2 regions of the Streptomyces sp. NPDC046860 genome follow, and region 2 is predicted to be linked to the other one. Evidence: riboswitches for the same ligand, from Rfam matches in the RefSeq annotation. Region 2 holds a riboswitch; the other holds the start of a gene.
What was found. Region 2 has a riboswitch for S-adenosylmethionine ahead of ABZ898_RS10140 (aminotransferase class V-fold PLP-dependent enzyme). Riboswitches for the same ligand answer to the same signal wherever they lie in the genome.

Region 1: it holds a riboswitch for S-adenosylmethionine, as region 2 does, so the genes downstream of both, thrC (threonine synthase) here and ABZ898_RS10140 (aminotransferase class V-fold PLP-dependent enzyme) in region 2, are expected to answer to the same signal.

Annotation. Positions count from the first base shown of each region.
Region 1 is NZ_JBEYXQ010000016.1:106,975-110,597, forward strand. Features, by position in the region: gene ABZ898_RS22370 (trehalose-6-phosphate synthase) at 1-808, opposite strand, end outside; gene ABZ898_RS22375 (glucosyl-3-phosphoglycerate synthase) at 883-1,827, opposite strand; SAM riboswitch class I at 2,009-2,162, shown strand; gene thrC (threonine synthase) at 2,180-3,454, shown strand; gene ABZ898_RS22385 (MoaD/ThiS family protein) at 3,451-3,623, shown strand, end outside.
Region 2 is NZ_JBEYXQ010000005.1:201,608-205,230, reverse strand. Features, by position in the region: gene ABZ898_RS10150 (cytochrome bc complex cytochrome b subunit) at 1-505, shown strand, start outside; gene trpD (anthranilate phosphoribosyltransferase) at 657-1,721, shown strand; SAM riboswitch class IV at 1,831-1,947, shown strand; gene ABZ898_RS10140 (aminotransferase class V-fold PLP-dependent enzyme) at 2,127-3,491, shown strand; gene ABZ898_RS10135 (Lrp/AsnC ligand binding domain-containing protein) at 3,499-3,623, opposite strand, start outside.

The sequences.
Region 1 (3,623 bases), on a different contig from region 2:
CCCGCAGCACCGCCATCCGCTCGTCCACGTCCGGCCGGTGCGCCCGCTCCCGCAGGAAGTCCGCGTCCGCGCCCAGCCCGTGCACCCCGATCTCCGTGCCCGAGGGGATGCCGGGGCCCAGCACCGCGTGGCAGCAGTCCGTGAACGCGTCCGCCCAGCGCCGGGTCAGGAAGGCCGCCCGGTCCGCGCCCAGGATGCCGGTCAGCAGCTCGGCCGCGATGTCGTCCGGGAGCAGGCCGAAGTAGTCCCGCGGCGCCCAGGGCGTGTGCGAGAAGTGCCCGATGCGCAGGTCGGGCCGGAGCTTGCGCAGCATCCGGGGCGCCAGCGCCAGGTGGTAGTCCTGGATCAGCACCGCCGCTCCCGGCGCGGCCTCCTCGGCCAGCGCCTCGGCGAACGCCTGGTTGTACGCCCGGTAGGCGTCCCACTGCCGCCGGAACTCCGCGTCGAAGACCGGCTCCAGCGGCGTCTGGTACATCATGTGGTGCACGAACCACAGGGCCGAGTTGGCGATGCCGTTGTACGCGTCGGCGTAGACACCGGCGTCGATGTCCAGCATCCGCACCCGCTGTCCGCCGGTGTCCGCCTCCGGCAGCAGCCCGCCGCCCGCGCGCCGCACCGCCTCCCGGTCGCCGTCCCCGAGCGCGGCGCACACCCACACCGCGTCGGTGTCCGGCCCGATCGCCGACAGACCGGAGACGAGACCGCCGCCGCCCCGCCGGGAGCCGAGCGCCCCGTCCGGACCCACCGTGTACGAAACCGGGCCGCGATTGGACGCGACCAGCACCTCGGCACCCTGCGTTGAAGCCATGGTCCTCAACCTAGCCCGGCCCCCGAACGCTCAAACGTACGCGCGACCGGCGAGCCGACCGTATACGGCCCGGCTCAGGCCACCCTCCGCGCCGCGTACTCCGCGATCTCCGCCATCGGCGGCCGCTCCTCGGTGTCCACCGAGTAGGTGCGCGGCTCGAAACCGCTCACCCCCCGCTCGAACTGGGTCAGCGCGGGCCGCACCAGATGCCCGCGCGCGAGCCGGAGCTGCGCGGTGCGGTAGATCGCGGCGGCCATCCGGCCGAGCGCCTGCCCGTCCTGGTGCCGGTGCTTGCGCACCCCCACGTCCACCTGGGCCAGCGCGTCCAGCCCGACCAGGTGCAGCGAGTCCACCAGCATCCCCAGCTCGACCCCGTACCCCACCGGGAACGGCAGCCGCTCCAGCAGCGAGCGGCGGGCCGCGTACTCCCCGCCGAGCGGCTGCACGAACCCGGCGAGCTGCGGCCAGTGCAGGTTGAGCAGCGGGCGTGCCATCAGCTCGGTCACCCGTCCGCCCTGCCCGGCCGCGCCGCCCAGCGGACGGTCGTACATCGCCTTGACCAGGTCGATCCCCGGATCGGTGAGCAGCGGGCCGACGATGCCGAGCACGAAGTCGGACGAGAACTCCTTCAGGTCCGCGTCCACGAAGGCGACGATGTCGCCGCTGGTCGCCAGCAGGGAGCGCCACAGCACCTCGCCCTTGCCGGGCACGGCGGGCAGCCGGGGCAGGATCTCGTCCCGGTGCACCACCCGCGCGCCCGCGGCGGCCGCCACCTCGGCGGTCGCGTCGGTGGACCCGGAGTCCACCACGACTATCTCGTCCACCAGCGGCGCCTGGGAGACCAGGTCGTGCCGGATCACGGAGACGATCTCCCCGACCGTGGACTCCTCGTTCAGCGCGGGCAGCACCACGGACACGCGCTGTCCGGAGCGCTGCTTGGCTGCCAGGACGCGGTGCAGCGGTCGGTCGGCCACGGACCATGAGCGGGTGGCCAGCCAGCGCTCGGTTTCCTCCAGCATGGTCAGCGGCTCCTCACTGTGGGGGTGTCCCTGCGCGGACGGCCCCTGTCGGGGCCGGTCCCCGTCTGATCCATCTCGCGGTTCGGACGACACCTTCAACTCTCCTGGCCTTCGGTTACAGTCTTGAACAACGCCGATGACCATCGCATGTCGAGGCCAGAGGACGTTCACAACCGAATACCGCTCATCCAGAGGGGCAGAGGGAAACGGCCCGATGAAGCCCCGGCAACCCTCCAGCCGGTCTCGTGCGCGCACACAGCGACACCGCGAGGCTCCCGGCTAGGGAAGGTGCCAAATCCGTCTCACGGCGAGATGCGTCGTGAGGAAGATGAGGAGAAAGGGCCTCGCCTCCATGGCTGTGCAGACTGTCGCATCCCCCACCGTCGACCTCGGTCCCGCCGCCGCTCTGAGCTGCCGGGAATGCGGACACCGCGTCCCGCTCGGCCCGCTCTTCGCCTGCGAGGAGTGTTTCGGGCCGCTGGAGATCGCCTACGACTTCTCCGCGTACGACACCGAGAAGCTCCGGGCGCGCATCGAGTCCGGTCCGGCGAACATCTGGCGCTACGCCCCGCTGCTGCCCGTCCCCGCCGACGTGGCGGACAAGCCGAACCTCAACCCCGGCTGGACCCCGCTGGTCAAGGCCGACCGCCTGGCCGCCGAACTCGGCGTCACCGGCGGGCTGTACGTCAAGGACGACTCCGGCAACCCGACGCACTCCTTCAAGGACCGCGTGGTCGCCCAGGCGCTGGAGGCCGCCCGCGCCTTCGGCTTCACCACCCTGTCCTGCTCCTCCACCGGCAACCTGGCCGGCGCGGTCGGCGCCGCCGCCGCCCGCGCGGGCCTGCGCTCGTGCGTGTTCATCCCGCACGACCTGGAGCAGGGCAAGGTCGTCATGGCCGCCGTCTACGGCGGCGAGCTGGTCGGCATCGAGGGCAACTACGACGACGTGAACCGCTTCTGCTCCGAGCTGATCGGCGACTCGGCCGGCGAGGGCTGGGGCTTCGTCAACGTCAACCTCCGGCCGTACTACGCCGAGGGCTCCAAGACGCTGGCGTACGAGATCTGCGAGCAGCTCGGCTGGCGGCTGCCGGACCAGCTCGTGGTGCCGATCGCCTCCGGCTCCCAGCTCACCAAGATCGACAAGGGGCTGAAGGAGCTGATCGCGCTCGGCCTGGTCGAGGACAAGCCGTACAAGATCTTCGGCGCCCAGGCGGAGGGCTGCTCGCCGGTGTCGGCCGCCTACAAGGCGGGCCACGACGTGGTGCGGCCGCAGAAGCCGGACACCATCGCCAAGTCCCTCGCCATCGGCAACCCGGCCGACGGGCCGTACGTGCTGGACATCGCCCGCCGCACCGGGGGCGCGGTGGAGGACGTGACGGACCCGCAGATCGTGGACGCCATCAAGCTGCTGGCCCGCACCGAGGGCATCTTCGCCGAGACGGCGGGCGGGGTGACGGTCGGCGTCACCCGCAAGCTGGTCGAGTCCGGCGCGCTGGACCCCTCGCTGACCACCGTCGTCCTCAACACCGGCGACGGCCTCAAGACCCTGGACGCGGTCGCCGGCACCGGTCTGACCGCGACCATCCGCCCGAACCTGGACTCCTTCCGAGAGGCTGGCCTCGCATGAGCGTGACCGTTCGCATCCCGACCATCCTGCGCACCTACACCGGCGGCCAGGCCGAGGTCGCCGCCGAGGGCGGCACGCTCGCGGAGGTCATCGAGGACCTGGAGAAGCACCACACGGGCATCGCCGCGCGTGTCCTGGACGACCAGGGCAAGCTGCGCCGTTTCGTGAA
Region 2 (3,623 bases):
CGCCCCGACGCGTACCGCGTTCGGCGTCGCCTGGATCACGGTGTACATGATCGGTCTGGTCGGCGGTGGCAACGACCTGTGGGCCACCCACTTCCACCTGTCGATCAACCAGGTCACCTGGTTCGTCCGGATCTTCTTCTTCGCCGGACCGGTGATCGCGTTCATCGTCACCAAGCGGATCTGCCTCGGCCTCCAGCGCCGGGACAGGGACAAGGTGCTGCACGGCCGCGAGACCGGCATCATCAAGCGCCTGCCGCACGGTGAGTTCATCGAGGTGCACGAGCCGCTCAGCCAGGAGCAGCTCCACACCCTGACGGCGCACCACCAGTACGAGCCCGCCGAGATCGGCCCCACGGTCGACGAGAACGGGGTCGAGCGCAAGGTGAAGCCCGCGGAGCGGCTCCGGGTCAAGCTGTCCAACGCCTACTACGGCGAGGACAACCAGATCCCGAAGGCGACCGTCGACGAGTACAAGGAGATCACCAGCGGCCACGGCCACCACTGATCCCCGTATCGCCACGCCACGGCCGAAGGGCCCCGTCCGGAACACCGGCGGGGCCCTTCGCCCTGTTCAGGCTGGATAAGGTGGGACCGGGCACCCCGGGTGCCCCTGACACCTGAGACACCTGTCTTCCTCACTCACCCAGGAGCGGCTGATGAGCGCTGTGACCCCCGCTGGAGGCGACACCGCGGCGGGCCGTTCCTGGCCCGAGGTACTGAACGCCCTGCTGGAGGGCCGCGACCAGAGCGCCGACGCCACCGCGTGGGCGATGGACCGGATCATGCGCGGTGAGGCGACCGACGCCCAGATCGCGGGCTTCCTGGTGGCACTGCGGGCCAAGGGCGAGACGGTCGAGGAGATCACCGGGATCGTCCGCGCCATGTACGAGCACGCCAACGTGATCGAGGTGCCCGGCCGGACCGTGGACATCGTCGGCACCGGCGGTGACGGCGCGAAGACGGTGAACATCTCCACGATGTCCTCCATCGTGGTCGCCGGCACCGGGGCGAAGGTCATCAAGCACGGCAACCGCGCCGCGTCCTCCGCCTCCGGGTCCTCGGACGTGCTGGAGCGGCTCGGCGTCAATCTGGAGCTGACCCCGAAGCGGGTGGCCGAGGTCGCGGAGGAGGCGGGGATCACCTTCTGCTTCGCGGTGAAGTTCCACCCGGCCCTGCGTCATGTCGGCGCCGCCCGCGGCCAGTTGGGTATCCGTACGGTCTTCAACGTCATCGGTCCGCTGACCAATCCGGCGCGGGTGCGGTCGCAGGCGGTGGGCGTGGCGAACCTCGCCATGGCGCCCATCGTGGCGGGCGTCTTCGCCGAGCGCGGCAACTCCTCGCTGGTCTTCCGCGGCGAGGACGGTCTGGACGAGCTGACCACGACGTCGCCCTCGCGGGTGTGGATCGTGCGCGACGGCAAGGTCACCGAGGAGGTCTTCGACCCGCGTGACGTCGGCATCGAGCTGGTGCCGGTGGAGGCGCTGCGCGGGGGAGACCCGGCGTACAACGCGATGGTGGCCCGGCGGGTGCTGGAGGGGGAGACGGGAGCGGTACGGGACGCGGTGCTGCTGAACTCTGCGGCCGCGCTGGTGGCGCTGGACCCGACCGGGGAACCCCTGGCCGACCAGCTCAGGGCGGGCATGGCGCGCGCCGCGGAGTCCATCGACTCCGGGGCCGCCGCGGGCACGCTGGAGCGCTGGGTGGCCGCCAGCAACCGGTAGCGGTGCGGCGGTCCGGCGCGGCGGGGAGCGGTCGCTCCCCGCCGCGCCGTCGTTCCGGCATCCGGACGCCGGTTGCGCCCGGCGATCAGCCCGGCTAGCTTCCCTTTCAGGTCATGAGCGACAGCCATGCGGCCCCGGCCGGCTGTCCGGCAACCCTCCGTCCGTGGCGGGGTGCTCCGGGTGAGGACCAGGCCGCAGCCCACAAGGTCTGCGGCAAGCGCGGACCCCTCGAGAACCAGGGGTCCTGGTCGTACGAGGGAGCCTTTCTCCGTGAGCAAGCGAATGCGATAGGGCCGCCGAGCCCCGCCTCCGCACACCCTTCTCTCTTCTCCACGCCTTCCGGAGCCGTGTCGCCGCATGCCCTGCGCGCCCGGTCTCTCCGGCCTGCCTCACGGGAGTCCAGCCATGTCCGTCTCCACCGCTTTCGCCCCCGCCCCCGCCCCGGCCGCCGCCACCGGGGCCGTGCCCGCCCCGCTGCCCGTGCTCGGCCGGGACGTCACCGTGCCGCTCGTCACCGGGGGCGAGGTGGGCTACGCCGCGCTCGACTACGCCGCCAGCGCCCCCGCCCTCCAGCGGGTCTGGGACGACATCGCCGCCTACGCCCCGTACTACGGCAGCGTGCACCGGGGCGCCGGGCACCTCTCGCAGCTCTCCACCGAGCTGTTCGAGAACGCCCGCCGCACGGTCGCCGACTTCCTCGACTGCCGGGACGACGACCAGGTGATCTTCACCCGGTCCACCACGGACTCGCTGAACCTGCTGGCCCGCGCGCTGCCCGCCGGGTGCGAGGTGTTCGTCTTCGAGACCGAGCACCACGCCGCGCTGCTGCCCTGGCGCGCGGCCGACGTGACCTTCCTGGACGCCCCCAGGTCTCCCGCCGCCGCCGTGCGCACGCTTCAGCGGGCCCTCGCCGCCCGCGACACCGCCCGCCCCGCGCTGGTCTGCGTCACCGGCGCCTCCAACGTCACCGGTGAGCTGTGGCCGGTGCGCGAGCTGGCGGCGGCCGCACGCGCGTCCGGCGCGCGGACCGTCCTGGACGCCGCCCAGCTGGTGCCGCACCAGGCGGTGAGCGTGCGCGAGCTGGACGTCGACTGGGTCGCGTTCTCCGGGCACAAGCTGTACGCGCCCTTCGGCTCCGGCGTGCTGGCCGGGCGGGCCGACTGGCTGGGCGCGGCCGAGCCGTACCTCGCGGGCGGCGGCGCGAGCCGCACGGTGGCCCGGGGAGCCGACGGCGGGGTGGAGGTGGAGTGGCAGGACGGGGCCGCCCGGCACGAGGCCGGGTCACCCAACGTCATCGGCGCCCACGCGCTGGCCTCCGCCTGCCGGGCGCTCACCGAGGCCGGCCCCGAGGCCCTCGCCGTCCGCGAACGGCACCTGCTCGGGCTGCTGCGCGCGGGCCTGGCCGAGGTGCCCGAGGTGCGGGTCCTGACCCTGTTCGGCGAGGACGCCCCGCGGGTCGGCGTCCTCTCCTTCGTCGTGGACGGCTGGAACAGCTCCCACCTCGCCGCCGCCCTGTCCGCCGAGTACGGCATCGGCGTGCGCGACGGCCTCTTCTGCGCCCACCCCCTCGTCCACGCCCTCCTGGGCACGGACCCCGCCGGGCGGGCCGGCTGCGGCACCGGGAGTCTGAACGCCGTCCGGGTCAGCTTCGGCGCGGGCACCCCGGACGAGGACGTGCTCCGGTTCGTGACGGCGGTGCGCGAGCTGGTCACCCGGGGCGCGAAGTGGACCTACCGCACGGAGAACGGCCGCTGCGTCCCCGAGAGCTGAGGGACCTTCAGGAGTCCAGGCCGATGGCGAAGGCCGCTTCCAGGTCGTGCTGGGAGTAGGTGCGGAAGGCGACGTGGGTGTCGGTGCCCTCCACGCCCTGGATCTTGCTGATGCGGCCGGGGATGACCTCGG